Regions from separate parts of the Arthrobacter sp. StoSoilB22 genome, predicted to be linked through region 2. Evidence: riboswitches for the same ligand, from Rfam matches in the RefSeq annotation. Region 2 holds a riboswitch; each other region holds the start of a gene.
The links. A riboswitch is a leader RNA that binds a small molecule or an ion and turns the genes downstream of it on or off. The one in region 2 is predicted to bind S-adenosylmethionine.
Positions count from the first base shown of each region.

Region 1: it holds a riboswitch for S-adenosylmethionine, as region 2 does, so the genes downstream of both, metX (homoserine O-acetyltransferase MetX) here and LDN70_RS13455 (aminotransferase class V-fold PLP-dependent enzyme) in region 2, are expected to answer to the same signal.
Region 3: it holds a riboswitch for S-adenosylmethionine, as region 2 does, so the genes downstream of both, LDN70_RS18450 (DUF1737 domain-containing protein) here and LDN70_RS13455 (aminotransferase class V-fold PLP-dependent enzyme) in region 2, are expected to answer to the same signal.

Region 1 covers NZ_AP024652.1:1,501,355-1,508,349, reverse strand. The annotation lists gene LDN70_RS07105 (SGNH/GDSL hydrolase family protein) at 1-671, shown strand, start outside; gene LDN70_RS07100 (winged helix DNA-binding domain-containing protein) at 701-1,876, shown strand; gene LDN70_RS07095 (hypothetical protein) at 1,958-2,407, shown strand; gene metX (homoserine O-acetyltransferase MetX) at 2,462-3,583, opposite strand; SAM riboswitch class IV at 3,599-3,715, opposite strand; gene LDN70_RS07085 (bifunctional o-acetylhomoserine/o-acetylserine sulfhydrylase) at 3,879-5,195, opposite strand; gene LDN70_RS07080 (VOC family protein) at 5,421-6,059, shown strand; gene LDN70_RS07075 (CPBP family intramembrane glutamic endopeptidase) at 6,146-6,919, opposite strand.
Region 2 covers NZ_AP024652.1:2,885,543-2,892,537, forward strand. The annotation lists gene aroA (3-phosphoshikimate 1-carboxyvinyltransferase) at 1-102, shown strand, start outside; gene rsgA (ribosome small subunit-dependent GTPase A) at 105-1,220, shown strand; gene hisN (histidinol-phosphatase) at 1,276-2,088, shown strand; SAM riboswitch class IV at 2,259-2,372, shown strand; gene LDN70_RS13455 (aminotransferase class V-fold PLP-dependent enzyme) at 2,404-3,813, shown strand; gene LDN70_RS13460 (class I SAM-dependent methyltransferase) at 3,934-4,758, shown strand; gene LDN70_RS13465 (metal-dependent transcriptional regulator) at 4,768-5,481, shown strand; gene LDN70_RS13470 (MFS transporter) at 5,532-6,986, opposite strand.
Region 3 covers NZ_AP024652.1:3,976,649-3,983,643, forward strand. The annotation lists gene LDN70_RS18435 (aromatic amino acid ammonia-lyase) at 1-988, opposite strand, end outside; gene LDN70_RS18440 (NtaA/DmoA family FMN-dependent monooxygenase) at 988-2,316, opposite strand; gene LDN70_RS18445 (SulP family inorganic anion transporter) at 2,470-4,170, shown strand; SAM riboswitch class IV at 4,257-4,368, shown strand; gene LDN70_RS18450 (DUF1737 domain-containing protein) at 4,382-4,648, shown strand; gene LDN70_RS18455 (rhodanese-like domain-containing protein) at 4,645-5,055, shown strand; gene LDN70_RS18460 (O-succinylhomoserine sulfhydrylase) at 5,056-6,264, shown strand; gene LDN70_RS18465 (hypothetical protein) at 6,275-6,919, shown strand.

The DNA of each region.
Region 1 (6,995 bases), 1.4 Mb from region 2:
GCCGCGGCCAGGACGACTTCGCCTATGCCAACCTTGCCATCCGTGGCAGGCTGTTGCAGCAGATCATCGATGAACAAGTGGGCCCGTGCTTGGAGCTGCAGCCTGACTTGGTATCCATTTCAGCTGGCGGCAACGACCTCATCCGCCCAGGCGGGGATCCCGACCTATTGGCCGAAAAGCTCGACGCCGCTGTGGCTGAGCTGAGCTCCGGCGGCGCTACCGTGGTCCTTTTCAACGGCCCGGACACGGCAGCATCGGTTCTGGGGCGTATCCGCGGCAAGGTTGCCATTTACAACGAGAACCTCCGGACCGTGGCTGCACGCCACGACGCCATCATCGCGGACATGTGGTCCTTGCGGCAGCTGGCAGACCCCCAAATGTGGGATGCCGACCGCCTGCATTTCTCCCCGCTGGGCCATCACACCATCGCCATGATGGTGCTGGACGCACTGAACGTCCACCACACTCTTGAGCCCCTGATGCCAAAGTCCCTTCCGCCGCGCACGTGGCGTGAGGCGAGGTCTTCGGACCTCGTCTGGGCCCGCGAGTACTTTGTCCCATGGGTGATCCGGAGGCTTCGGCATCAGTCCTCCGGCGATGGCATCAGTCCAAAACGTCCGACGCCGGGTCCCGTCTTCGGTTCCACCGGCACCCTGCTGCCACGCCGCTGACGTGACGCTTCTTCGCCGCGAGGTCCGCCATGCCGGGTGGTAGCTCCCTGTCCGCGGAGAGCGTCCGGCGGATACGGCTCCGGCGGCAACAACTGCGGGCCCCCCACGCCGGAGGCCCCGCGGACGTGGTCCGTAACCTCCTGGCCGTCCAGTCACAGGAGTTCGCTTATGCGAGGTGGACCCTCGCGCAGAGAAGCTCCGCCGGCTCGCCACCGGTGGTCACGGCCGCGGACGTGGAGCAGGCCGTAGCGGACGGAACCATCCTGCGGACACACATCCTCCGCCCCACCTGGCACTTCGTGCACCGGGACGACCTCGGCTGGTTGATGGGATTGTCCGCAGACCGCCTCCACCAAGGCAACAAAGGCATGTACCGCCAGACGGGAATCGATGAGGACGCTGCTGCCGCAAGCGGCCGGATCCTGGCCGCGGCCGTGGCGGACGGGGCCCACAAAACGCGGGAGGAACTGGCCGCAGTCCTGGGACAAGCCGGCTTCCCCAGCAAGGGCCTGGGCTTCATCTATCACCTCATGCACGCAGAAATCAGCCGTGTTCTGGTCAGCGGCTCCCCCGTCCGTTCCGCCGGCGGCGCCCTGAAACAAACGTATGCCTTGTTCGAGGAACGCGTTCCCGGGTTCCTAACCTCACCGTTGGCCGGGGAGGATCGTGAACAGGCACTTGGGCAATTGGCGCTGCGATACTTCAGCAGCCGGGGCCCCGCAACAGTCAAAGACTGTGCGGTGTGGTCCGGGTTGACCATGAAAGACGTGAAGCGGGGAGTTCAGGTGGCCCAGGACATCTCTCCCGGCAGCTTGGGCGCCCTTCTGCTCGATGGACTTGAGTATTATCTGGCTGCGGAGGAAGTAGACACCCTCGCCAGCGGGGACCATCCCTGGACGACTGCGGACCCTGCGCTCCCCCGCATTGACCTTATCCAGTGCTACGACGAGTACGTGATGGGCTACTCGCAGTCCCGGCACTTCCTGGGCGGAACGGCGCCATACTTCCCCGAGGATAACGGACCCATGCACGTGGTCCTGCTGGATGGCCGGTTGGCCGGATGGTGGCGTCACGGATTCTCCGGCGGAGTCTGCGAGCTGGACGTGCGAATGAACCGGCCGGCAACTGCGGAAGAGCAGGACGCCTTGCAGGCAGAGGCGGATCGTTACGGCCGGTTCCTGGGCATGGAGACCAAGCTGGTGTGAAATAGCAGGGGCTTGTTCCGGGAGACGGGCCGCGTCCAGGTGGCAGGACTAAGCTGGGTTAAGACCTAGGAGGCCTGCACTGTGAACAATCTGATCTTCTGGATCATCGTCTGCTCGTGGCTGATTCCCCTCGGAATCCGCATGTACAACCGCTCCCGGGCGCGCCGGATCCAGAACGACACCTTCCGCGGCCCGGGGTACCCGCCGCAGAACCTGCCGGGACCGGGGTATCCGCCGCAGAATTACCAGCAGCAGGATTACCCGGGACAGGGCTACCCGGCGCAAAGGTACCCTTCACCGGGCTACCCGGGCTACCCGTCCGAGCCCACCGTCATCCGCCCTGTGGATGACGCGCCGCAGTCCGTGCCGCCGTCGAACCCGTCATCCCCCACCCCGTTCGCCTCGACGAGCGGGTCCGAGCCGCAAGGATACCGGGCTCGCAAGCTGGCCGAGCTGGATACAAAATTTAGCAACGGCGAGATCGCCATGGAGGATTACATGCGGCAGCGCGGCGAGATCATGAATGGCTGAACTGCCTGGCATCGGACGTTCCTTGCCGTTTAAGCAGGGTCAGCACACCAGCGTTTAGGCGAAAAACGCTTCGCGGAGCTGGGCTGAGAGCTGGCCGATTTCGGTGAGGAAGCCATCATGGCCGATCGGCGCTTCAATGACGTGGACCGGCACCTCGCCAGGCAGCGCAGCGGCCAGTTCCCGGGACTGGGCCGGGAAGTAGAGCCTGTCACTGTCCACAGCCGCCACGAAGAACTCCGCCGTGGCACCCGAAAGCGCCGCTTCCAACGATCCGCGCCCCCTGGTGACGTCGTGGGACATCAGTGCCTCGGTGATGGCGATGTAGCTGTTGGCGTCAAAGCGGCGGACCAGTTTGGTTCCTTGGTGGTCCAGGTAGCTTTCCACCTGATACCGGCCCCGCTCGCCCAATGCTGCGGCGGCGAGCGGAGTCTCCTGGTGCTGGGCTTGCCGGCCAAAGCGGACGTCCAGCTCCAGTGCCGAGCGGTAGGTGATGTGGGCGATGCGCCGGGCCAAAGCCAAACCGTGCTCAGGCGCGGGGCCACCGTAGTAGTCGCCGTTGTTGAAATTCGGGTCCTGCCTGATGGCCAGGGTTTGTGCTTGGGCAAAAGCAATCTGCTCGGCCGTGCTGTAGGCGCCTACTGCGATGACTGCGCAGCGTTTGACCCGATGGGGGTATGTCACAGCCCACTCAAGGGCGCGTGCGCCGCCCATGGATCCGCCCAATACGGCGTGCCAGGCGTCGATTCCCAGGGTATCGGCGAGGCGCGACTCTGCCTCTGTGCTGTCGCGCAGGGTGACCAGCGGGAATCGCGAGCCCCACGGGCGTCCATCCGGGGCTTCGGATGATGGACCGGTGCTGCCGTAACAGCCGCCCACGATGTTGATGGAGATGACAAAGAACTTGTTGGTGTCGATGGTGGCACCCGGACCAACGAGTTGCTCCCACCATCCTTCCTCGTCCGTGGCTCCGCGGGCTACGTGCGTACTGCCGGTGAGTGCGTGCTGGATGAGCACCGCGTTGGAGGCATCCGCGTTCAGCTGCCCCCAGGTCTCATAGGCGAGTACGACGTCGGGGAGGAATCCGCCGGCTTCAAGTTCCAGTGGGCCGATGCCGGCGTACTTGACGGTTCCGTCTTCTTCTCCGGATTTTGGAAGGGCTGTAGCAGTAATGGTCATTCCTTTGACACCTTAACCTCGCGCTTGCCCGTCGCCTTGCGTGCGAACAGGCCAGGTCTTCACCCGGGGCACCCCACCGCGGAGGAGGGTTGCCGGCCAGCAAGCCGGGGCTGTGTGCTGGCACTCATGACCTAATACGAAGAGTCTAGGAAACACAGGGGGGTTCTGGCGAAGAATGTGACAACAGTGTGACGGTCAAAGGTCATTTCGTTCGCCTACGAGCACCCGCCGCTGCCGCCCGGCGAATTTTCGTCGGCGCGGGCGGCAGTCGGTCTGGTGCGTTGGGCCGTGGGCGTCAGGCGCCCTTGGCAGCCCGGAATCCGGCTTCGAGGTCCGCGATGATGTCATCTACGTGCTCGATACCGACGGACAAGCGCACCAGGCCCGGGTTGACGCCGGCAACAAGTTGCTGCTCCGCGGTCAGCTGACTGTGCGTCGTCGACGCCGGGTGGATGACCAGCGAGCGGACGTCACCTATGTTGGCAACGTGCGAGTGCAGTTCCAGACCATCCACAAAACGCTTGCCCGCTTCCACGCCACCCTTGATGTTGAAGGCAACGATTGCCCCCGTGCCCTTGGGTCCGTACTTCCGGCCACGGTCATACCACGGGCTGGATGGCAGGCCCGCGTAGGCGACCGATTCGACGTCGTCGTGGCTTTCAAGCCACTCAGCTACCTTGGTGGCGTTCGCTACGTGACGCTCCACGCGCAGGCTCAAGGTCTCCAACCCCTGGGCAATGAGGAAGGCGTTGAACGGAGACACGGCCGAGCCGAGATCACGAAGCAACTGGACGCGGGCCTTGAGGATGTAGGAGAGGTTGGCACCCAACGCACCGTCCTTGCCGAGGTCCCTGGCGTAAACCAGCCCGTTGTAGCTGGGGTCCGGGGTGTTGAAGCCGGGGAAGCGTTCCGGGTCCTTGCCGAAGTCAAAGTTGCCGGAGTCCACAATCACACCGGCAATTGCGGAACCGTGACCGCCCAGATACTTGGTTGCCGAGTGGACCACAATGTCAGCGCCCCACTCGATGGGACGAATGAGGTACGGCGTTGACAGGGTGTTGTCCACGATCAGGGGCACGCCGGCCTCGTGGGCGACGCGTGCGATGCCCTCGATGTCCAGCACGTCCTGCCGAGGGTTGGAGACAACCTCGCCGAAGAACAGCTTGGTGTTCGGCTGGACGGCGTCACGCCACTGATCCAGGTTGTCCGGGTCCTCCACGAAGGTGACTGAGATGCCGAATTTCTTCAGAGTGTGTGCAAGCAAGTTGTAGGTGCCGCCGTACAGACTGGGGCTCGCCACGATGTGGTCGCCGGCCTCAGCGATGTTCAGGATGGCGAACGTCTCCGCGGCTTGTCCTGAGCTAAGCAGGAGTGCTCCCAGGCCACCTTCCAGGCTCGCGATCCGCTGCTCCACGGCATCCTGCGTCGGGTTGCCGATCCGGGTGTAGATGGGTGCGAGCTCCGCCAGGGCGAAGCGGTTGGCAGCGCTCTCGGCACTGGGGAACACGAAGGACGTGGTCTGGTAGATGGGAAGCGAGCGCGCTCCGGTGGCTGAGTCCGGCTCCTGGCCTGCGTGGATTTGGCGGGTTTCGAAAGACCATCCTTGGGACATGGAGTTCTCCTGTTCGTGACGCATGGGTTTGGCAAGCAGTGTGGTGCAGCTGAACTGGGGCCAGTCTAGGAACTGTCCGGAAGTCAGAACAGCTTTATGACGCCGATGGAATCTTTCGGTCTCTTCGCGTCCTCGCATGACGCCCATAGCGAAAGTTACACAGATCCCACCTTAGTTAGGCTTGACTTAGCTGAGACACTGATCACAAAGTGCCAAGATGAAGCCATGCGCATGGATCACGTCTCTTACGCCTGTGAACGAGATGGCCTTTTGGCCACTACCGAACGAATTTCCGCGGCATTGGGAGTGGACGCTGTCCGGGGCGGAGTGCACCCGCGCTTCGGTACCCGGAACATGATCATTCCCCTCGCGGATAACAAATACCTGGAAGTTGTGGAGGTCCTGGACCACCCTGCTTCCGACAAAGCACCCTTTGGCCAAGCCGTCCGTGCACGGTCGGCTGCCGGTGGAGGTTGGATGGGCTGGTGCGTCGCCGTTGATGACCTCGCCCCGTTCGAGGACCGCCTTGGCCGCTCCGCCGTTCCCGGCAACCGCAAGTTCCCTGACGGCCGCGAATTGGTGTGGCAGCAGATTGGTATCCTCGGCTTGATCGCCGATCCCCAGGTGCCGTACCTGCTCAAGTGGGAGGGCGACCCCTCACTTCACCCGTCCAGGATTTACGAGAGCGACGTCAAGATGTCCAGCCTCACCATTGCGGGCTCGGCTGAACGCGTCACCGAGTGGTTGGGTGAGCCGGTGGAAAAGCCGCTTGAGGATGTCGCAGTCCAGTGGATGGCACCGCACGGCACCCCCGGCATCCTGGCTGTCACTTTCGAAACCGCTACTGGAGCCGTCACCATCTAAAGCAGTTCCATCCAAACTTCGGCCGCCATCAGCGGGTGCCAATGACGTCACCCAGCGATGGCGGCCGAATACCTTTAACGTGCGCTCTAACCGAGGCCTATAGCCTTGCCGAACAGGCTGAAACCTACGAACGCTACGATGTCCAGCAATGCGTGGGCAATCACCAAGGGCATGACCCGCTTGGTCTTGGTATAGATCCACGCGAACACCAACCCCATGACCACGTTGCCGATGAACGGCCCAAAACCCTGGTACAGGTGGTAGCTCCCCCGCAGGAGGGCACTGACCACAATGGCTACCGGCATGCTCCATCCGAACTTGCCAAAACGGTCCATGAGGTAGCCCACCACGATCACTTCTTCCACGATCGCGTGGCGCATGGCCGAGAGGATCAGCACTGGCACCGTCCACCAATAGGCGTCCAGGCCGCTGGGCACAATCGCCGTGGTGATGCCCAGGGCGCGGCCGGCGGCGTACAGGCCGAGCGAGGGGATTCCAATCACAGCCGCCAGGCCAAGACCCTGAAGAAGGTCCTTGCCGGGACGGGCAAAGTTGAAGCCGAGCCGTGCGAACGCTGAGCCACCGCCACCGTCCTTGTGTCCGGGTGCGTGGGTGGATAGAAAGTAGAACACCAAGGCCACCGGCACCAGAGCGAACACGATGTCCAGGAGTTGGTACGTGAGGTCAAAGTACTCGCGCGTGCTCTGGGAGCGGTTCAGCGTTGATGTGGCATCTGCCAACGGTGCCCGGGACATTTTGTCCAGCAGCTGCACTACGGAGTAAACGGCCGACTGGCCCAGGGACAAACCCAGCACAATAAGTACTTCGGCTCGCAGCCGTCGACGGGAAGCAAGGAACATGTTCCTATCTTGCCCTTACTCCCTGCCACTTTGCCGGGAACAGCGCACCTTGCCGGACCTGGCACGGCAGCCACCC
Region 2 (6,995 bases):
ATCGCCACGACGTCAAAAACCATGCCGGAATTCCCACAGATGTGGGCGGCCATGTTGCAGCAAACAGATGATAGCGACGATCTTGATGAGGCCAGTAACTGACCATGGGCCGTGACGCACGTTCCTGGGACGAATCCGACGTCCGGATCCGTCCCAGCAAAAAAGGATCCAGGCCCCGCACCAAGGACCGCCCCAGCCACGATGACGCCGTGATAGGCAGAATCATCACTGTGGACCGCGGGCGCTACCGGGCAATTGTTGGCGAAGATTCCGCCAACGAGCGGATCGTGATTGCAGCCCGCGCCCGTGAGCTGCGGCGAAATCCCGTTGTCCCAGGGGACTTCGTCGCGCTGGTAGGTGACGTCTCCGGGTCCCCCGACACTTTGGCGCGGCTTGTCCGGGTGGAAGAGCGGAAGACGCTTCTTCGCCGCAGCGCTGACGATACCGACCCCATAGAACGGGTAGTTGTAGCCAACGCCGATCAGCTTGTTGTGGTTGTTGCGGCGGCCAACCCGGAACCACGCACCGGGTTTATTGATCGTGCCCTGGTTGCGGCATACGACGCCGGCATCGAGCCGTTGCTGCTGATCACCAAGGCGGACGTCAAGGATCCGGCGGAGCTCCTTGCCAATTACCTGAGCTTGGACTTTCCCGTGATTATCAGCCGTACGGCTGACTCCGAGGCCGGCGGCATTGATGCCCGCTCGGATGATGGACTCTCAGCCCGGCTGGACAAGGACGCCGTATCCCAGCTCCGCTCACATCTAGGTGGCAAAGTCACCGTCATGCTGGGCCACTCGGGTGTCGGCAAATCCACCATGGTTAACGCACTGACGGGGGCGGAGCGCGCCACGGGCGGAGTCAATGCGGTGACGGGCCGTGGCCGGCACACCTCATCCTCGGCCTTGGCGCTGAAGCTGGACGACGCCCCGTCCGGCAGCTGGATTATCGATACGCCCGGCATCCGTTCCTTCGGCCTGGCGCATGTGGACCCGGACCGGATCCTCCATTCGTTCCCGGACCTTGAGCCCGGCACGGAAACCTGCGACCGCGGCTGCAAGCACAGTGCAACCGCCACCAATTGCGGGCTGGATGCATGGGTGAACGATGGCCACGCAGGACCATCAGGAGTAGCACGGTTGGCCTCCCTGCGCCGCCTGTTGGGTGCAGACCCAAGACTCGAGGCGAAAGAGACCAAGGAACTGGGCACCGTCAACTGATCGTTACCGGCTTCACGTCCCCAATGAGGCGAACGATTCAGGATAGTTTGGTGGCATGACCCATCCCGTTTCCACGTACAACGATGACCTGCGCCTGGCCCACGTCCTCGCTGATTCAGTCGATGCCCAGACCATGGATCGCTTCAAGGCACTGGACCTCAAGATCGAAACCAAGCCCGACCTCACGCCGGTCACTGACGCTGACAAGGCCGCTGAGGAAGCTATCCGCGGCCAGCTGTCCCGCTCGCGCCCACGTGATGCGGTCCTGGGCGAGGAGTTCGGCAGCAGCGGCCACGGCTCGCGCCGTTGGATCATCGACCCCATCGACGGAACCAAGAACTTCGTCCGGGGTGTTCCGGTGTGGGCAACGTTGATTGCCCTCGTGGACGACGGCGAACCTGTGGTGGGCGTTGTGAGCGCCCCGGCATTAGGGAAACGCTGGTGGGCCGCCAAGGACATGGGCGCCTACATGGGCCGGTCCCTCGCCTCGGCCACGCGCCTCAAAGTTTCCAACGTCTCCAGTTTGGCTGACGCCTCCATGTCCTACTCCAGCCTCTCGGGCTGGAAGGAACGCGGCAATCTTGACGAGTTCCTGGACCTCACCGAAGATGTTTGGCGCACGCGCGCCTATGGTGACTTCTGGTCGTACTGTCTCGTGGCCGAGGGCGCAGTGGACATCGCCTGCGAGCCTGAGCTGAACCTTTATGACATGGCAGCACTCGTCCCCATCGTCACTGAGGCCGGTGGCCGTTTCACCTCCCTGGAAGGCGAAGACGGTCCCTTCGGCGGCAATGCGCTGGCCACCAACTCGATCCTTCACTCCGAGGTCCTCAAGCGGCTCAACCCCGGCTTGGACGATCTTCTCTAGTCCTCCTGCAAACCAGCAGGAACGGAATATTCGACGGCGGCAGCCCCCTTTTGGGGGTCTCCGCCGTTTTTTATTCGACGAAGCGGGCATTTTGGCTCCGACGTAACAAAGGGCTTAACAATCGGCAGCGGCTTTGGAAGGGCCCCCGGACGTGCTTTAGCCTTTTTACAGGTCACGAGTGCCAGCGCTAAACCCCGGTTAGCTGGCCGGCAACCCTCCATTCGCGGTGGGGTGCCCCGGGTGACGACCCGGCCGGTCCGGAACGGATGCGGCAAGCGCGGATTCCCTATGGGGGTCCCTCTTGAGTGAGGTCCTATGAGCACTGTCACGTTCGACTCAAACATCATTCCGTCCTTCGCCGCAGAAACCACAGCAGAGACAGCTGCCGCTGCACGGCCGCTGGCCGCTGTTACCGGCGCCGAGTTGCAAGCGCCCCTGATTCAGGGCGGACACGTTCGCTACGCAAACCTCGACTACGGGGCATCGGCTCCGGCGTTGACCATCGTCTCGGCCTACCTCAACGAAGTCCTTCCCTACTATGCGAGTGTCCACCGCGGTGCGGGCTACGCCTCCCAGATCAGCACCTCGGTGTACGAAAATTCACGGAACATCGTCCGCGAATTCGTTGGCGGGCGGGCAGATGATTCTGTCATCTTCACCCGGAACACCACGGACTCCTTGAACCTGCTGGCCGGCTGCCTTCCGCTGATTGACGGCAAGCCCGCAGGTGAGGTCCTGTACCTGGATATCGAACACCACGCCAACCTGCTTCCGTGGCAGGGTGTCCCGCACCGCAGCGTCGTAGCGGCACCAACCTTGGCCGAGACCCTGGACAAACTCCGCGGGGAGCTGGCCCAAGGCGGTGTCAGCCTGCTTGCGGTGACCGGAGCCTCCAACGTCACCGGTGAGATCCTACCCATCGCAGAGCTTGCTTCCCTGGCCCACCAGTACGGTGCACGGATTGTGGTGGATGCCGCCCAACTCGCACCGCACCGTCGGATCAACATCACCGAGGCAGACGTGGACTACGTGGTCTTCTCCGGACACAAGCTCTACGCCCCCTTCGGCGCCGGCGTTGTGGTGGGCCGTCCCGACTGGCTCGACGCCGGCACTCCGCACCTGGCCGGTGGCGGCGCGGTCCGTGAAGCCCGATTGGACTCCGTTAGCTGGGCGGCAGGCCCTGCGCGGCACGAGGGCGGCTCGCCCAATGTTCTGGGTGCCGCAACCCTCGCCCGTGCCACCCAGGTGCTGGCCGGGTTGGACCAGGACGAGTGGCACGCCCATGAAACCGCCATCCGCTCCTACTTGGTGGAAGGCCTGGAAGCCATCGACGGCGTGACCGTGCACAAGATCTTTACAGACTCCTTGGACACCATCGGTGTGGTCAATTTCTCCGTCGAAGGATTCGACGCCGGATTGGTGGCCGCCTACCTGGCAGCAGAGCACGGAGTGGGCCTGCGGGATGGCCGCTTCTGCGCCCACCCGCTCCTCAAGCGCCTGGGGCTCCCCTCAGGCTCTCTGCGTGCCAGCTTCGGCGTCGGCTCCCGGTTGGAGGACGCTTCCAGGCTGCTCGCAGGCATCCAAGGGCTCAAGCGCGACGGATTGGGTTGGGACTACGTGGTGGACGAGGGCCGATGGGTTCCCGCCAATGACCACCGCACCTACCCCGAATGGGCGCCCAACACTCCGGGCACTGCGGGAGCAGCTCCCTGCACAGTCGACTAGAAAACACACAGTCGACTAGAAACACTGTGGACCAGGCACACTGTGGACCAGGCGTAACGGCCGCTGAGGTAAATTCGTAGGGTACCCACTGGCCATCCTGTGAAGGAGTTCTGCGTGTCCCTGCGTTCCCCGGGCGCCGCAAACAATGCGGCCGGCATTCCCGGACCCGCTGGACCGCGAGGTCCCAAGCTCCACGCTGCCCGTCGGCGCGAACTCGGCCAGAGCTTTCAGGACGGCGGAGAACACTATGACCGTGTGCGTCCTGGCTACCCACGGGACTCCCTGGATTGGCTCGTTCCTCCCGGGGCAAGGTCGGCGGCCGACCTCGGCGCAGGCACAGGAAAATTCACGGCACTCCTTATCCAGCGCGGACTGGCGGTCACCGCCGTCGATCCTTCCACGGACATGCTGGAGCAACTGCGAAAAAGCTACCCCCTCGTCAACGCGCTGGAGGGAACGGCAGAGGCAACTGGACTGACGGACTCAGCATTCGACGTCGTCAGCGTTGCCCAAGCCTGGCACTGGTGTGAGCCCATGGCAGCGAGCACCGAGATCTCCCGGATCCTGCGTCCCCACGGAGTCCTGGGGCTGATCTGGAATCAGTTGGACACGTCCATTCCCTGGGTACACCGCCTTTCCCGCATCATGCATGCAGGCGATGTCCACAAGCCCGGCTTCCGGCCAGTCATTGGCCCGGAGTTTGGCGGTTTGGAAAGCCACCTGACCCAGTGGGAGGATGCCCTGACTCCTGAGGACATCATGGAACTCACCAAATCCCGCAGCTACTATCTCCGAGCCAACGACGCCACCCGGGCTAAGGTCATGCACAACCTGGAGTGGTACCTCCATGACCACCTCGGTCATGCCCCAGGTGAAACCATCGGGTTGCCCTACATGACGCAAACCTGGCGGGCGTTCAAGATTCAGGGTCCGGCGCCACGGTAGGCTTGGGGTGTGAAGACCAGTACGCCCTCCTCCTCGATTGAGGACTACGTCAAGGTCATCTACTCCTACACGGAGTGGCAGGACAAGCCGATTACGTCATCCCAGCTCGCCCTGCGCCTCGGGGTGGCAAATTCCTCAGTGTCGGAGATGGTGCGCAAACTCAAGGACCAGGGTTTGGTTGATCACCAGCCCTATAGCGCCATCAGACTGACCCCTGAAGGCATGCGGCTCGCCCTCTCCATGGTGCGCCGGCACCGGCTCATTGAGACGTACCTTGTTGAGGAACTCGGATACAGCTGGGACGAAGTCCACGACGAAGCCGAGATGTTGGAACATGCGGTGTCCGATACCTTCATCGAACGCATGTCCGCCAAGCTTGGCCATCCTATCCGGGACCCGCACGGGGACCCGATACCTTCGGCCGATGGATCGGTTGAGCTGCCGCACGCCTACCGAATGATCGAGTTGGATCAGGGCCACTCGGGTCGCATCACACGAATCAGCGACGAAAATCCGGACCTCCTGCGCTACCTTGCCTCGGAGGAGATCTCCCTGGACGCACCGGTGGAAGTGGTGGGGCGTAAACCCTTTGGCGGAGCTTTGGTAGTGCGCATCGGCAGCGGCTCCCGTGGCCGGGAATTCGATCTCGCGGATGAAATCACGTCAGCTCTGTGGGTCCAGAGCTCCGAGACGCACGAAGGCTGCGTTCTTCCCGCCCGCTGAGTCCGTTCGCGCCTGATCCCGTTCGCGTCTGAGCCCGTGCGCGCCCGAGGTCAGTTGACCTGCCCGCCCGGCCCACCGTCGTCGGACGCTGTACCAGGTTCGCTGACAGCGGCAGTTGTGGCGTCCTGGACAGGGTTCCGGATTCCGACGGCGGAAACCACCGCCCCGAACAGGAACAGGCCCGCCGTCACCAGCAAAGCGTTATACAGGCCTTCCCGGGTAAAGGCCGGACCCACAATGACCCCGGCGAAAGCGATGGAGATCAGACCCGCAATACGCGCCACGGCGTTGTTCACCGCCGAACCAATCCCAGCCTCCTCAGACGGGACGGCGCCAAGGATTGCAGCCGTCAGCGGCGCCACCAAGGTAGCCAGCCCGAGACCAAAGACCACCTGGCCCGGCAGCACCTGCGTCCAGTAGTTGAGGGGGTCCTGAATAGTCAACGACATCAGGAAACCCCCACCACACAGAATCGGTCCGATCGTCATGAACCATCGTGGGCCGTACTTACCGGCAAGCCCACCAAAGTAGGACGCACCCAGCATCAGGATGACCGTCCCTGGTAGCAGCGCCAAGCCCGCCACAGTGGCTCCCATCCCACCCACCTGCTGCAGGTAAATGCCCAGCACAAAGAAACCCAGGGAGATCGCGGCGTAAATGGCCAAGGTAGCGAGGTTACCCCAGGCAAAGTTGCCGATAGTGAAGAGCCTCAGCGGCAACATGGGCTGAGCAGTCCGGGCCTCGTGGAGGAGAAACAGAACCATTGCCGCAATTCCCACCATAAGCGGAATCCACACTTGCGGGCTCCCCCACCCCATCCTCCCCTGTTCGATGAACGCATACACCGGCCCACCCAAGCCGACCATGGCCAGGAATGCTCCCAAGTAGTCGATGCTCTTGCTCTTGTCCCTTGCGGCGTCGGAGGCGCGCAAACCCGCAAGCAAAGGCCAGATGGCAACGGCCGGGATGACATTGATGAAGAAGATGACCCGCCAGGACAAAAGGTCCACGGCCATTCCGCCGATCAGCGGACCCACAATGGCCGCGGCACTGGTCCACCCGGACCACTGCCCAATGGCCTTCGACTGCGCCGGGCCGGAGAACGACGAGATGATCATGGCAAGCGAACTCGGAACCAGGAGTGCGCCGGCGATCCCCTGCAACGCACGGGACACCACCAGCACTTCACCGGTCCATGCCAGACCACACATCACAGAGGTGACCGCGAAACCAGCGAGGCCCCATTCGAGAATCCTTGCCCTGCCGAAATGGTCGGACAGTGAGCCGGCAACCAGGATCAACGCGCCCAGGGTGAGCAGGTAAGCGTCCACCACCCATTGCTGGATGACCAGCCCACCACCCAGTTCACGCCCGATGGCCGGGAGTGCGAGATTCACCACAAATCCATCAAGGATGGCGATGAACGAAGCCACAATTGCCACCACAAGTACGCGCTTTTGGAGCGGAGTTCTCGGCAGGAGGGCCGCTGCGTCAGTCATGTGCACAGCCTACGC
Region 3 (6,995 bases), 1.1 Mb from region 2:
ATTCGACATCGACCAGCGGATTGTCACCACGGCCGTTCAGCTCCACGTCCAAAGCCGAGGCAAGCTGCGCAACAAGCGATCGAAAGGCTCCGTGTGTCTGCGGTGCGGCCCGGAACGACAACGCGTCCTGCACCGACACCTCCGGCCGAACATCTTCCAACCACCCACCGCTCAGCAGGCGACGCACAGCAGCAGCGGAGTCCCGCTGCCCGTCCACCGCCTTGGCCGCTTGGATCGCCGGCGAAAAGGGGCTGAGGTTCCCGCCGCCGTCGTACCTTGCGATCGTCTCCAGCGAGAGGGAAAGCGCGACGTCGGCCAGCTCGGCTAGCTGCTGCAGCCGCAGCAATGCGAGGGTTCCCCCGCCCACCGAATACGCGTTGGCACTTACCAAGGCGAGGGCCTCCCCCGGGGCGAGGACAAGGGGTTGGAGACCGGCGTCGGCAAGCGCTTTGGCGCCGGGGACCAGCGCGCCGTCCGCGTTGAACGCTTCACCTTCACCGATGGCAACGGCGGCGACGGCGGCAAGCTGGGTCAGGTCCGATGAACCCACCGAGCCTTCACGCGGGATGGCGGGAAAGACGCCGCGGTTGAGCATTTCGGCATAGAACTCGGCGGTTCCAGGGCGTACGCCGGAACCGCCTCTGCTGAAACCGATGAGCCGGGCCAGGATCACGGATCTGGATGCAGCGCGGTCCAGATATGAGCCCACCCCGCTGTTGTGATACCTGACCACCTGGATCTGGTACGAAAGGAGCAACTTCTCCTCCACAGCGGTATCCCGGCCGGAACCGAGCAAGGTATTCAGTCCGTAGACCCGTTCGCCGGAGGCGGCGGTATACTCCACGATTTCCCGCGAGCGGCCTAGCAAAGACAACGCATCTTGGTTGAGTTTCACATGAAACCTCGGGTCTGCCGCCGCCCGGGCCACGTCCGCAGCCAGCACCGGAGACGATCCGATCACCAAGGTCTGCGGCTTTCCGGGCACCATCAGAAGTCCAGGAGGTTTTGCCGAAACCCGCCGTTGCCGTAACTCTTCCTCAACAGCCCGCGACGCCTCAGTTCCGGCGTCAGCTTGTCCAGCACGCTGTGCACTGTTACCGGGTCCACGAAGCCGGAGAACAGGAACCCATCGCCGCCCACGGCGGAGCCTGTTTCCTCCAGGTAGTCAGCGATTTCGCCAGCCGTGCCGATGATCGAGTCGCCTGCTCCGCCGCTGCGTGCCTCGAGGATCTGGCGAAGGGTGGAACCTGGAGGGGCAGCCTTGGCGAAGTGTTCCAATGTGCCTTGGTTGCTGTTGGTGCTCAGCTCGGGCAACGGAGCGTCGAGGTCGAACTGCTTGAAGTCGATGACGGAGAGGTAGGAGATCGAGTTGAGCTGGCTGTCGATGACTCTCTGGGTGAGTTCACGCCGCTGCGCCCGCAGCTCCTGTGCCTCGGCTGTAGAACCAACAACGGTGGGCTTCAGGACGAAAAGTACCTTGACGTCGTCGGGATTTCGGCCGGCCTTCGCAGCTTCCGCGCGGATCGAGTCACGGTAGGACTTCATCCCGTCAACCCCACGAGCGAGGGCAATGGCGACGTCGGCATGGCCGCCTGCGAATGCCTTGCCCCGGGGCGAGGCACCAGCCTGAACCAACACAGGTTCCTCAGGCAGGGGCGCCGTGTTCAACGGGCCTCTGACCTTGAAAAAGTCTCCTTGGTGGTTGATGGGGTGCACTTTGTTATGGTCCGCGAACACCCCGGCTTCAACATCCTCAAGCACGGCCCCAGGTTCCCAACTCCGCCAAAGGCGCCTGACGACGTCCACGAACTCCTCCGCTTTCTCATAGCGGAGATCGTGTTCAATCTGCTGGTCCAGCCCATAGTTCTGTGCGGCGAGGTCGCTGCCGGAGGTGACGACGTTCCAGCCGAGCTGTCCTTCTGAAAAGTGTTGCAGCGTGGCCAGGAGCCTGGCGGCGGTGAAGGGCGGGTAGAAGGAAGCGCTGACCGTGGGCACGATTCCTAGGTGCTCCGTGGCGGAGAGAAGGTACGGGACCAAGGCAAGGGGATCGTGCTTAGGTGCAAACGAGGCGTGGGCCAAGGAAACCTCGGCCGTACCCCCATAGGTGTCCGGAACGGTGAGGGAATCTTCAATGATGAACAGGTCCAAGCCGGATCGCTCAAACGCACGGACGGCCTCCTGATAGAGGGCGGGCTTCTTCCAGTCGTAGCCCAGGCCATAGCCGGGAGTCCCCCAACCCTGGACACCGAAACCGTGGCCCACGAACCATCCAAAGTGCAGCATGGGCTTGAGTGTAGAACTGCTTTGTCCGTTCACCGCGACCTGATTTCATGCGAAGTTACAGGGGGTCGTACTGGGTCAATTATGCTCCCGGGACGTCACATTTGGGCCCCGCCCATGACGGTATGGATTTCCACATACGGCGTTCGCCTTGTTCCGCAAACACCATGCGTCCGGAATGATCGCTGTATGAGTTCAGCCACCCGCACTTCCGCCAAGGACCGCCTTTGGGGCGTCTGGGCACTCAAGGGGTACAAACGTGAATGGCTGCGGCACGACGCCGTGGCGGGTGCTGCGCTCTTTGCCCTGCTGGTGCCTGCGGGCATGGCCTACGCGCAGGCGGCCGGTTTGCCACCCGTCACAGGGCTCTACGCCACGGTGATTCCGTTGCTGGTTTACGCCGTAGTGGGGCCTTCGCGCATTTTGGTCCTGGGACCCGATTCATCCCTTGCCCCCATGATTGCCGCAGCTATTGTTCCGCTTGCGGCCGGCAGTAGTGAGAGATCGGTGGCACTCGCCGGGCTGTTGGCTGTGTTGATCGGGGTGATCATGCTCGCGGGCTCCGCACTGAATCTCGGTGCCATCACCGGGCTGCTGTCCAAACCCATCAGGCTCGGATACCTGAACGGAATCGCCTTGCTGGTGGCGTTGTCCCAGCTCCCGGCGTTCCTGGGGATTGAGGCCGACGGCGACATCTGGCAAAAACTCGCGAAGGTCACCACCGGGTTGCTTGGCGGCGGGGTCAACGTCACCGCGCTGCTGCTAGGCGTAGGTTCCCTGGCCCTCATTTGGATCCCGCGGCTGCTGAAGTGGAAGGTACCTGGCGTCCTGCTGGCGGTGGTCGGCTCCTGCATTGCAACGGCTGTTTGGGGCCTGAACGACGACGTCAAGGTCACCGGGGTTTTGCCGCAGGGGCTGCCGATGCCCGCGCTCGGCGGCATTGGCTGGGCTGACGCTCTGATGCTGCTTCCCGCTGCGGCCGGTATTGCCCTCATGGCTTTCGCGGACACTGGCGTCCTGTCCCAGACATTGGCAGCGAAGGAAGGAAAGAGAGTCTCGGGCAACCGGGAGATGGCGGCGTTGGGGGCAGCCAACGCAGCCACAGGGTTGTTGGGCGGATTCCCCATCTCCGGCAGTGCATCCAGGACCCCGGTGGCCGTGGATGCTGGTGCCAAATCCCAGATGACCGGGGTGGTTGGTGCGGGGCTGGTTCTGGCTTTCATGCTGCTGGCTCCCGGAGTGACCGGGTACCTGCCTTCGGCCACCCTGGCGGCCGTCGTCATCGCTGCGGCAATTGCCTTGGCCGACCCCGCCGGTGTTAGGCGGCTCTTCAGCCTGAGCCGAAGCGAATCCGTGGTCATGCTGGCTGCGTTCCTGGGCGTTCTCACCGTTGGGGTACTGCAGGGAATCGTCGTAGCCATAGCCTTGGCACTTCTGGACTTTGTTCGGCGGGCCTGGGATCCGTACCGGACAGAACTCGGCGCCGAAGAAGGGCTCCCTGGCTATCACGATCTGGAGCGGCACCCCGAAGGTGAGCGCATCCCCGGACTCCTCATCCTCCGCTTTGATGCGCCCCTGTTCTTCGGTAATGGGCAGGTCCTGGCTGCCTTTGTCCGGGAGCAACTGGACGAAGCCCCGAAGGAGACCGCGGATCCGGTTACCCATGTCATCCTCGCCGCGGAGCCCATCACCGGGATCGACACTACGGCGCTGGATGACCTGGTCACATTGGACGAATGGCTGGCCCGCAAAGGCGTGGATTTAGTGTTCGCCGAACTGAAGGGGCCTGTCAAAGACAAACTACTCCGCCTGGGCACTGCAGCCCGTTTTACGCCCGAGCACTTCTTCCCCACTGTGGGCGCAGCCGTGCGCGCACTGAAAAACGCATAAGGGAAGCACCGCCGATTACGCAACATGACGGCCGGACACCAGCCCGCAAGTGCAGCCCAAGGCCCGTGGATGTTACGTTTTTCTTGAGTAATGAGTACCAGCGCGAAGCCCTGACTTGCTGGTCGGCAACCCTCTCTCCGGCGGGGTGCCTCAGGTGACTACTCGGCGTATCGACAACTCGAACTGCAAGCGTGACTGAGGAGCACCAGCTATGCCTGAACCCACTGAAGAAAAACTTTCCTATCGCCTGATTACTGGCCCGGACACCCGTGATTTCTGCGAGCGGATCCACAGCGCCCTCGCCGAGGGCTATGTGCTCCATGGCAGCCCGGCTGCCACGTTCAACGGCACGGACGTCATTGTTGCCCAAGCAGTGGTGCTGCCCGCCGCGATCGCCAATGCCGATGCCGCCGTTGCCAGTGCCGTTGACCAGCTTGAGAGCGACGACGACGAAGCAGCATTCGAGGGACACGCATGAGCTACGCAGGTGACCTGACCCCGCAGGATGCGTGGGCCAAACTCGAAGAAGGTGCCATCCTGGTGGACGTCCGCACCGAGGGCGAGTGGGCCCACATCGGTATCCCCGACACCAAAGCCACGGAAAACGATCCCCTGTTCATCCAGTGGAACCTCGCCGGCGGCATCCCCAACTCCCGCTTCATCGAGGACTTGCGTCAGCAGGCACCCGAGGACCACGGCGTTGAGCTGGTGTTCCTATGCCGTTCCGGCCAGCGCTCCATCTCCGCAGCCATCGCCGCCACGCAAGCCGGTTTCACTGCCTACAACGTCTTGGAGGGCTTTGAAGGTGAACCGGACCGCTATGGTGAGCGCACCGTCAACGGTTGGAAGAACCGTGGCCTGCCGACGAATCTGGGGACTGAGTAAGTGACTTCTAATCCCGATGCCGCCGGGTGGAGCCCTGATACCCAGGCCGTCCGCGGTGGCCTTGACCGTACCAACTTCCAGGAAACGTCCGAGCCCGTTTTTCTGAACTCCGGTTTCGTCTACGAATCCGCTGCTGCCGCCGAGCGCGCCTTCACCGGTGAGGACGAACGTTTCGTTTACTCCCGCTACGGCAACCCTTCCGTTGCAACGTTCCAGGAGCGGCTGCGCCTGCTCGAAGGAACCGAAGCCTGCTTTGCGACTGCGTCAGGTATGTCCGCGGTCTTCACTGCCTTGGGTGCCCTGCTGGCTGCCGGTGACCGCGTGGTTGCCGCCCGTTCCCTGTTCGGTTCCTGCTTTGTGATCCTCAATGAGATCCTGCCACGGTGGGGCGTTCACACGGTCTTCGTAGACGGCCCGGACTTGGAGCAGTGGCGCGAAGCCCTCTCCGAGCCCACTACCGCGGTCTTCTTCGAATCTCCGTCCAACCCCATGCAGGAGATCGTGGACATCGCTGCGGTCAGCGAACTGGCGCATGCTGCCGGGGCCACCGTGGTGGTGGACAACGTCTTTGCCACGCCCCTGCTGCAACGCTGCGGTGAGCTGGGAGCGGACGTCATTGTTTACTCCGGCACCAAGCACATCGACGGCCAGGGACGCGTCCTTGGCGGCGCGATCCTGGGCACCAAAGAATTCATCGACGGCCCCGTCAAGCAACTCATGCGGCACACCGGCCCTTCACTATCCGCGTTCAACGCCTGGGTTCTAACCAAGGGCTTGGAGACCATCGGACTGCGTGTAAACCACAGCTCGGCATCCGCATTGAAGATCGCAGAGTGGCTCGAGCAGCAACCCGCCATCAGCTGGGTCAATTACCCGCTGTTGAAGTCTCACCCGCAGTACGAACTTGCGGCGAAACAAATGAAGGCGGGCGGCACCGTCCTGACCTTTGAGCTATCTCCTTCGGCCGGACGATCAGCCAAAGAGGCTGCCTTCGCCTTGCTCGACGGTCTCTCCGTCATTGACATCTCCAACAACCTAGGCGACTCCAAATCCCTCATCACCCACCCTGCCACCACCACCCACCGGGCCATGGGACCGGAGGGGCGGGCGGCGATCGGGCTTTCGGATGGTGTCGTCCGCCTCTCCGTAGGGCTTGAAGATGTAAACGACCTCATCCTGGATCTGGAGAAGGCCCTCAAACAGGTCTAACCTTGCTGCCATGAGCGGGAACCATCCCTATCGCCGTGCCGGAGCGGTCATCGTTGCCGGCACGGTGGTGTGGTTCGTAGGAATCTCTCCAGTCTCACGCGTTTACATCACCCCCAACAACGCCGAGCGGCTGCGCATGCTCACAGCCGGACAGCGCGGCTGGATCGTGGGTCAGCACCTAACCGCCGCGGGAACAGTTGCAGTGCCGGTGGGATTCGCCGCCTTCGCCCGCGCTGTTCAGGACCAACGCCCTGTTCAGGACCAAGATGCCGTTCAAGGAAACGCATCGCATCGGAGGGCGAGGAAGTGGGCTTTCGGTGCAGCCGCCGCCTTACTCGCGGGCGCCCCGTTCTTCGTCTCAAGCCTCGCCCGGCGAGCATCCGACCTTGAAGGGTTCGCCTACCGCAGGGGATCCAACGCGCCGTTCCTGGCGTACTCCGGGCTGCATGTTGTGGCGTTGGCCGCGCTCGGCGGGAGCCTTCTTTCCTTACCCGCAAGCCGCTGGATTGGTATCACGGCTGCGGCCAGCGCACCCGTTTACGGTGCCATCCTGGCAGCCAAAAAGGACATCCCGCCGTTCTGCTTCTATCTGGTGGAGGGACTCGTCGGCGCCTACCTGATGACGTGGGAAGAACAGGACGCAAAGGCCGCCTGACCCGGGTCAGCATGGGAGGTCGTTCCTGATGCGCGCGGGGGCAGTACCACGCATTCCGCGTCAGGAGGCCGAGAGG